2 regions of the Chryseobacterium gallinarum genome follow, and region 2 is predicted to be linked to the other one. Evidence: riboswitches for the same ligand, from Rfam matches in the RefSeq annotation. Region 2 holds a riboswitch; the other holds the start of a gene.
The links. Region 2 has a riboswitch for cobalamin ahead of OK18_RS01920 (TonB-dependent receptor plug domain-containing protein). Riboswitches for the same ligand answer to the same signal wherever they lie in the genome.
Positions count from the first base shown of each region.

Region 1: it holds a riboswitch for cobalamin, as region 2 does, so the genes downstream of both, metE (5-methyltetrahydropteroyltriglutamate--homocysteine S-methyltransferase) here and OK18_RS01920 (TonB-dependent receptor plug domain-containing protein) in region 2, are expected to answer to the same signal.

Region 1 covers NZ_CP009928.1:4,262,532-4,266,976, forward strand. Annotated here, with positions in the region: gene OK18_RS18940 (hypothetical protein) at 44-811, shown strand; gene OK18_RS18945 (Lrp/AsnC family transcriptional regulator) at 930-1,391, opposite strand; cobalamin riboswitch at 1,546-1,730, shown strand; gene metE (5-methyltetrahydropteroyltriglutamate--homocysteine S-methyltransferase) at 1,909-4,218, shown strand.
Region 2 covers NZ_CP009928.1:429,068-433,512, forward strand. Annotated here, with positions in the region: gene OK18_RS01915 (DUF5074 domain-containing protein) at 1-464, opposite strand, end outside; gene OK18_RS01920 (TonB-dependent receptor plug domain-containing protein) at 483-2,309, opposite strand; cobalamin riboswitch at 2,339-2,516, opposite strand; gene pafA (alkaline phosphatase PafA) at 2,627-4,273, opposite strand.

The DNA of each region.
Region 1 (4,445 bases), 800 kb from region 2:
TTGAAGCAAAATAGCAAATCCGGATTCTTCAACTACTATGTACATGAAAAAAATGATGGTTGGGCTTTCTTTAGCCTTATCTGTTACTACTATATGCGGGCAGAAAACTCCTGCAAAAAACAACAATCTTACCCCTTACAATTATCAGACTTTCAATTGTGATAACAAAGGATATTTTGATTCTACCAAATATAAGAAAGAGGAAATAGACGGTGTGAATAAACTTCTGTATCAATTCAATGGAGTTCAATTTGATATCCAGCCTGTATTTAAACTTTCCAACCTTGAAGAAATCCGTAAAAACAAAGAGGAATATTTACAGCAATTAGAAAAGCAATATCAGGAAAAGAAAAAAGAGCTTTACAGCCTTGAAGTCATCAATCTCCCCATGTGGAAAAAACTACAACAGGAAACCATTATGTCTTTTGAGAATGAATATCAGCTGAATAAGGAAGAAATTCTCGCTTATTCTGATCCTTCCACTCTTAAAGACAGTAAATTTTACAGCACCTGCAAAGAGCACATTGATGCGATCTCTTCTCCTGACCGAGAAAAAATGTTTGCTGCATGGAAAGCCTATATTGAGCTTAAAAGTAAAAATAATGCTGATCCCAAAGGCGTAATGGCAAGATTCAATGCTAAAATGAATGATCCCCAGAAAGAAGATTATGCACTGATCGACATGATCGGGCTAAGCTTTCACAACTGTGCCAACAGCAGTTTCAGGCCTAAACGTGATGATGAGGGAAATGCCTATAAAGATTTTGATAAAATTTTTACAAAGCTGAAGAAAAATTGTGATGAGCAATAAGGTTGATTAAATAATAAAACTAAATGACAGTACACCATTGGGTACTGTTTTTTATTTGATAATATGAGGATTGAATTATAGGATCCATCTCGAAGTTTTCGCGTTGACAAATTCAATACTATATCGAGACTCCATGCGTATTCTTCACCTCCGCCATCACAAAAGTACTATGGGTGCTCCCGATAGAATCCACCGACCCAAGCTTATTGAATACAAAATCCTGATAATGCTTCATATCTCTTACCTGAACTTTTAGCAGAAAATCAAAATCACCGGAAATATTATAACATTCTGCTACTTCTTCAATTTGAATAATATCTTTTACAAAGCTGTTTCCGATAGCCCGGTCATGGATCTTTAATTTAACCTGGCAAAAAACAGTAAATCCGCGGTTCAGCTTTTCAGCTTCCAAAACGGCAGCATAGTGTTTAATATACCCTTCCTGCTCCAGTCTTTTTACCCGCTCAAAAACAGGTGATGGTGAGAGATTAACTTCTTTCGCAAGCTCTTTTACGGTTAATTTCGCATTTTTTTGAAGGATTCTCAGCAGCTGGAGATCCTTATCATCCAATCTATCCACAGAATAATATTCTTTTTTACTGACATTTTTTCAAATGTACAGAATATTTATCTTTCAAAAAACATAAAATAAAAATATCATCCTTAATTTTCATCAAATACCCAATCAATTATCTTAAATAAATATCTTTACACCCTATTTTGTTCTTTATAATACTTCATCAAACGGAAAAGGTTTTACGTAAGGTAAATTAATAGGGAATCATGTGTAAATCATGAGCTGTCGCGCAACTGTAATCAGCATACCAAAAGTTCTGTCCCGGATATCCACTGCCAAAGAGCGGGAAGGATGACAGATACTGCTGTAAGCCAGGAGACCTGCCTGTTCTGAATTGACAATGCTTTCGCGGTTTGAGGCTTCGGGTCATACAGATGATACATTTTGAACGTATTCCACCGTTAACAGGAAATTTACGTCCTTTTTGTATCCTGTCCTCTTTACAAGCTTCCTGCGCAAGTATTTTGAAGCATTCAAAGGAACTTTTAAAATCATTGTTTAATTTAAAAGTTGATAAAAAATGCAAACTCACTTACTTGGCTACCCGCGTATTGGTAGCAACAGAGAGCTTAAAAAAGCTTGTGAACACTATTGGGCAGACAAGATTTCTCTCAATCAATTACTGGAAACCGGTAAAACCATCAGTCTTCAAAACTGGAAATTGCAACAGGAAGCAGGGATTGATCTTATCCCATGTAATGATTTTTCTTACTACGATCAGGTGCTGGATATGACTTTGACCGTAGGAGCCATCCCGGAGCGTTACCAGGAAATTGCTTCAAACGAATCTCACTCAGAACCGGATCTTTATTTTGCCATGGCAAGAGGTTACCAGAAAAACGGATTGGATATCACGGCTATGGAAATGACAAAGTGGTTTGATACCAACTACCACTATATTGTCCCTGAATTTCAAAAAAACCAGCAGTTCAGATTGTTTTCCGATAAAATCATCAGTGAGTTTATCCGTGCAAAGGAAGCAGGAATGAATGCAAAGCCTGTTATAATCGGATTGCTTACCTATCTTCTTCTGGGTAAAGAAAAAGAAAATGGTTTTGACAAAATGGATTTAGCACAAAATCTATTGCCTGTTTATCTTGAAATCCTCCGGAAACTGGAAGCCTATGGTGCAGAATATGTTCAATTTGATGAACCTTTTTTAGCATTAGACCTGAATGAAAAAACAAAGGAGACCTATCAATGGGTTTACGATGAAATCAAAAAACAGTTTCCTAATCTTAAATTTATTGTAACTACTTATTTTGAGGGATTAAAGGACAATCTTTCCCTGGCCGTTTCTTTGCCAGCAGATGTTTTGCATATTGATCTCGTAAGATGTCCTGAACAATTGGATGAAGTCCTGCAAGCAATACCCGGTACTTTAAGCCTTTCACTAGGGATTGTAGACGGAAGGAATATATGGAAAAATGATTTCGAAAAATCATTGGCACTGATCAAAAAAGCAATCCATGAAATCGGTCCGGAAAGAGTATTGATTGCTCCATCCTGCTCATTACTCCACTCTCCTTTTGATCTTGACCTGGAGAAAAACGAAGCAATTTTATCGCCTGAAATCAAGCAATGGATGGCCTTTGCAAAACAGAAAGTAGATGAGATCGCTGTCTTAAAAAAACTGGCGTCAGGAAATCCCGATTATCACACGCTGCAGCTATTGGCCGAAAACAAAAAGGCACTGGAAAACCGTAAAGTTTCAGCACTGATTCACAACCAGGACGTGAAAAACCGTGTCGGAGCCATTACGGATGGAGATGCAAGAAGAAACAACCCTTTCGCGGTAAGGAAAGAAGTTCAGCAAAAAGTACTGCAGTTGCCATTATTTCCTACCACAACCATTGGTTCCTTCCCGCAAACCAGGGAAGTAAGAAACTGGAGGTCTCAATTCAAAAAGGGGGAACTTACAGCCGCTCATTATAACGAGCTGCTGAAAAAAGAAACGGAAAGAACCATCCGCTGGCAGGAAGAAATCGGAATTGATGTACTGGTTCACGGAGAATTTGAACGCAATGATATGGTAGAGTATTTCGGGGAACAGCTTGATGGGTTTGCATTTACCCAAAACGGATGGGTACAGAGTTATGGTAGCCGGTGTGTAAAACCACCTGTCATTTACGGAGATGTACACCGTCCTCATCCTATGACCATATACTGGTCACAATATGCTCAGTCTCTCACTCAAAAATGGGTAAAAGGAATGCTGACCGGGCCTGTTACCATTCTGCAGTGGTCTTTTGTGCGTGACGATCAGCCCCGTTCCCTGACCTGCAAGCAGATCGCCTTAGCTATCCGGGATGAGGTTAAAGATCTGGAAAAAGCGGGCATCAGAATCATCCAGATCGATGAGCCGGCTATCCGGGAGGGTCTTCCTTTAAGAAAATCTGAATGGCAAAATTATCTGAAATGGGCAGTAGAAGCCTTTAGGATTTCAGCAAGCGGTGTTGAAGATTCTACTCAGGTTCATACTCATATGTGTTATTCCGAATTTAACGATATTATTAAGGATATTGCCGATATGGATGCTGACGTGATTACCATAGAATGTTCCAGAAGCCAGATGGAATTATTAAATGCCTTCGCAGACTTTAAATATCCGAATGAAATAGGACCGGGAGTTTATGATATCCACTCACCCAGAGTGCCGTCCAAGGAGGAGATGCTGGAGCTGCTGAAAAAAGCCCAGGCTGTAATCCCCGCTCAGCAGCTTTGGGTAAACCCTGACTGTGGATTGAAAACCCGCCATTGGGAAGAGACTGAAAAAGCTCTTATTGCCATGGTAGAAGCTTCAAGAGAGGCCAGTGCGGTCTTTGCATAGCCAGCACCATAATGAGATAGTTCTTAAGCAGGAGTTCAAACTTCTGCTTTTGTCTTTTGTATATTTGGCCAAAACAAATTTAATGTAAGCATTAGCAGTTAAAGTCTGTTTCGGTTGAAGGCAATCTTCCGCATTATTATGATATCCATTCCTTAATAGTAAACAGCAGCCTTCAGGTAATACTTCTGTGAATATAATTATAAAATGAATTAATAATGAATACTTTA
Region 2 (4,445 bases):
TATTTCGTTACACTATATACTCCTGTCGAGAAATTCGTATTGGAAACGTAGATAAATCCATTGGCAAAAGTAATCCCTCTTGGATTATTGATTTGATCAGTGATTACGGCTACCTTTTTAAAAGTGATACGGTCTACCACCACAATTTTGTTTGAATTGTTGACAACCAGATAAGCGTATTTTCCATTAATAGCTATCGTTTGAAGAACATCTCCCAATATTTCATTGGAATTGTTCCCGGTCTTGTTGTTAAAACCATAAATATCATCCTGCTTTAACGCCAAGTCTCTTGTAAGAAACATTACGTTAGCACCATTGCTGTTAAAATTTCCTTCGTTGGCAATAAAGTATCCGTTCTGATACGTTAACTGAGGTACCGGAATCTCATTACTATCGCTGCTACATGAAATGTTGAACAATAGTACAAATGCAAAAAATACAGTTAAAAGTCTGGTTAGTTTCATATATATTCAATTTTAATTTTAAAAATTTATTGCGGCATACACACTGTAATTTCTTTTAGGCAAAGGGTAAAAAGAAACCGTTTTATAATAAGTATCGGTAACATTATTCACTTTGAACCCTAAAGTATATTTCTTAGAAATCGTTGCTGACATTCCCGCATTTAAAATAAAATAGGGGTCAATCGCTGTTTTCCGCTCTTCATCACTGGTTGTATAGGTAAGACCATTTATTAATCCCTGTGCAAAAAATCTGAAGAAACCGTACTCATAATCAATACCCGCCATTCCTCTGTGCATTGGAATATAAGGTCTCTGTTTCTGAGTTTCCTTATCAATTGATCTTGCATAATAATAGCCTGCGTTGGCTTTGATCCTATGCTTACCAAATTGCTGATAAAAAGACAGATGGGATTCCAGTCCGTAAGATTCTGCTTTATTAACATTAAAGGCCTGCCAATATCCATTGGCAGTAGGCAGCCAGACAATGAGATCCGTAATGTTCATATAATAAGGCGTCACATTAAGCTTAAAACTTCCAATTTTAAACTCATTGTTCATATCCACCTGGGTAGAAATTTCCGGTCTTAAATCTTTATTACCTCCCGGCTCATAATATATATCATTAAAGGAAGGATACCTGAAATTTTTTGAAAAGTTAAGTCCCAGATTATACCAGTGAGAGGTATTCCATTTCCCTGAAAATGAATACATGACCGGAGAAGTGACATTTTCCACAAAATCTTTTTTAAATCCTCCTTCAAAACGCAGGTTCTTTGTAGCAAAATACCTTAATAATCCGGAAACGGAACCTACGTTTCTGCTTACATCAGAAATTCCGCTTTTATAGCCTTCTCCTTTGTTCACCTGAAATTCCCCGATAAGGTTAATGTTCCATTTTGAATTCAGAAAATAATTAAAATCATTTTTCAAAATATAATTTTTTCCTGTACCACCACTGGATTTGGGAAGGTCCAACGCTCCGAAATACTGAAAGTTTTCTTCTGTATAGGCTGCTTTGAAGGCGTTGCTGAACTTTATTGCATTCCAGTCCCAGGCGATCAGGCTCCTTATGCTTTGGGTCTTATATTTTGTCTTTGTTGCGGTTTCTTCAAATACGGGATAATGCTGTGAAGAGTCAAAAAACTGACTTTGCCACGAAATCTTGTGATCATCCGTTATTTTATAGGACGCACCTACATTGAAGGTTGTATTATAGTAATTACCGTTTCTGTTGATATAATCCAGATCACTGACTTCATAATCGTTCTGGCTTACAGAATAGTTTCCGGATGCCTTAAAGCTGAATCTTTCATTGCTGTAAGAACCTTTCACAAAATTATTAAAGGTATTAAAGGATGCTACTTCTGAAAATACCGAACCATGAAAACCTTTATTAAAATCCAGGATATTATTCAGGTGAATACTCCCTCCGATCGCTCCACTTCCATAGACTACACTACCGCCACCTGCTTTTATACCAATCTGGTCATATCCGAACAGGGGTATATTATTGATATCTCCCTGTCCCAGAAAATTAGAATTGATATTGATTCCGTTCCATACAAAAGCAGTCTGCTGGGCAGAAGTTCCTCTGAACGCCGGAGAAGAAACCGCACCACGTCCGTTTTCTTTGATATAAACCTGTGATTGAAACCTTAATAATTCTGAAAGGTTGGTAGAATTTCTATCCACCTCTTCAGCTGAGATGGTATTTACCGGGTGAAAAAGCTTCACCCTGTTCATCTGGTTGTCGAAGACATAAATAGTATCAATACTTTTTTCCTGTGCCAGAAGAAGGCAGCCATAAGACGAAAAAAGCAGTACTAAAGATCGTTTTATACCCATACTTTTTACTTTTCCTCCGAAAGCATTATATTTTGATTATCATTCTGGCAGGTCTCCTGACTTTCGCTTTCTGCACCTTCCCGTTATTACACAGTGGTTCAAAGCAGAAACTTTTATTGCGATTTACAGTTGCGGGGACAGTCCGGGAGTTACACCCGATTCCCTTTTCATTCCAATATACTGGAAACCAAAATTTTTTGCAAAGATAGCTTTTTAAATGTATTGCACAAAAACCGGAATTGTTGCAAAAAGGTCTTTTAATAAAAAAGCAGCTTCCGGTATTGAAAGCTGCTTTTGCCGTATGATAATACAGTTGATTATTTTCCCATAACCTCTGTAATAGGATTTCCAACATTTCCACTCGGGAACTGGATTTTTAACAATGAAGAAACTGTAGGGGCAATATCCGTCATATGATACGCTTTATTACTTTCTCCATGCTGAACTCCCCACCCCATAAAGATCAATGGAATGTGTGAGTCATAAGAATTCCATACACTGTGTGTGGTTCCGGTTTTAGAATACGGAGGAAGCATAGAATCGTGGGAAATCAACTGGATATCCCCACTTCTCTGTCTGTTGATCCCGTTGATAATTCTCTGCCTGATAGGCTCCGGAATACTGGATTCCTGAACCTTGTCTACCGAAACAGCGTATAGAACAGTTGGGTCTTTTTCGAGTTCCTTAACAGTGAAGTTTCTTACATCATCCAACTCAAGTTTAGAATCTGCCAAAACTTTCCTGTCAAAATAAATCTGATAATTATCAATTGCATTGATCAGTTTATCGGCTCCAAATTTATCTTTAAGTTTCTGGTTTAGATTTTTTTCAGCTCCTTCTCCGAAAAAACCTGTAGGAATTTTATGTTCTTTAAGGAATCCTACAGAATGAGCACCTCCATGATCAGCAGAAAGGAAAACGGTGTACTCTCCTTTACCCACTTTAGAATCCAGGTATTTGAAAAACTCTGCCAGGTCCTGATCCAGTCTGATATAAACATCTTCTACTTCGATTGAATTAGGCCCGAATTTATGCCCGGCATAATCTGTTGAAGCCAGGTTGATAGCTAAAAAGTCAGTAATAGCATCTCCACCCAGTTTTTCACCTTCTACAGAAGCTTCCGCCAGCTTCAACGTCAATGTATTTCCAAAAGGGGTATAACGGATATTATCTTTTTTAGCCTGATAATCTTTGGCTAGATCATTGTAAGGGAATGTAGGGGTTTTCGCACTTCCCAATAATCCTTCCCAAGGGGAATTGTCTGGTGCGCTTTCCGTATACTGATTAATCGGAAGCAAGGTATTCCAGCCGTTTGCAACTAATTTCTCAGGTAAGTTCTGAGCGTTGAATGATTTTACCCACTGAGGCAGATCATTCATATACCATGTACTGGTGATAAAGTTTCCGGTGCTGTCATCAAACCAGAAAGCCCCGTTAGGAGTGTGTCCTGCCGGAAGAATAGAAGCCCGGTCTTTCAAGGAAACCCCGATTACTTTTCCCTGGAAATTGGTTGCCAACCTCAACTCATCGGTTACCGTTGTAGACCAAAGGTTTTTCGGAGAGTGGCTTCCGGTTTTGGTATTGGTAGTTCCTACCGGCTGAACGCTCTCATCAGCAGTACAGTATACCCCTTTACCTGTTTCCTTATCTGTCCAGTCATTTCCTGCAATACCGTGGATTGCCGGAACAGATCCCGTATAGATACATGTATGTCCTAAAGCGGTAATGGTAGGAACATAAGGAATGTGTACATTATTTAAAGAATATCCTGTATTCAAGAGTCTTTTGAAACCGTCGTTCCCGTATTTACCATAAAAACGGTATAAATAGTCCCAACGCATCTGGTCTACAACCAGGCCTACTACCAATTTAGGTCTTTCTAATTGAGAATTTTTGTTCTTCTGCGCATTGATTGTAATTACGGACAAGAAAGTAGCTGCCGCAATTGAAATATTCCTAAGCATCCAAGTAAATTTTTATTGACCACAAATTTAGGGGTTTTGAAAGTTTTAGAGTATGAAATTTTACTTAATTTTGATTATTATATAAATTTATCAATCTACAGCTGTGATTCAGAAGTATCCTGAGCCTAGATTTCCTGAAGATGACTGTCATCACAGTTTTTTTACAAGATAT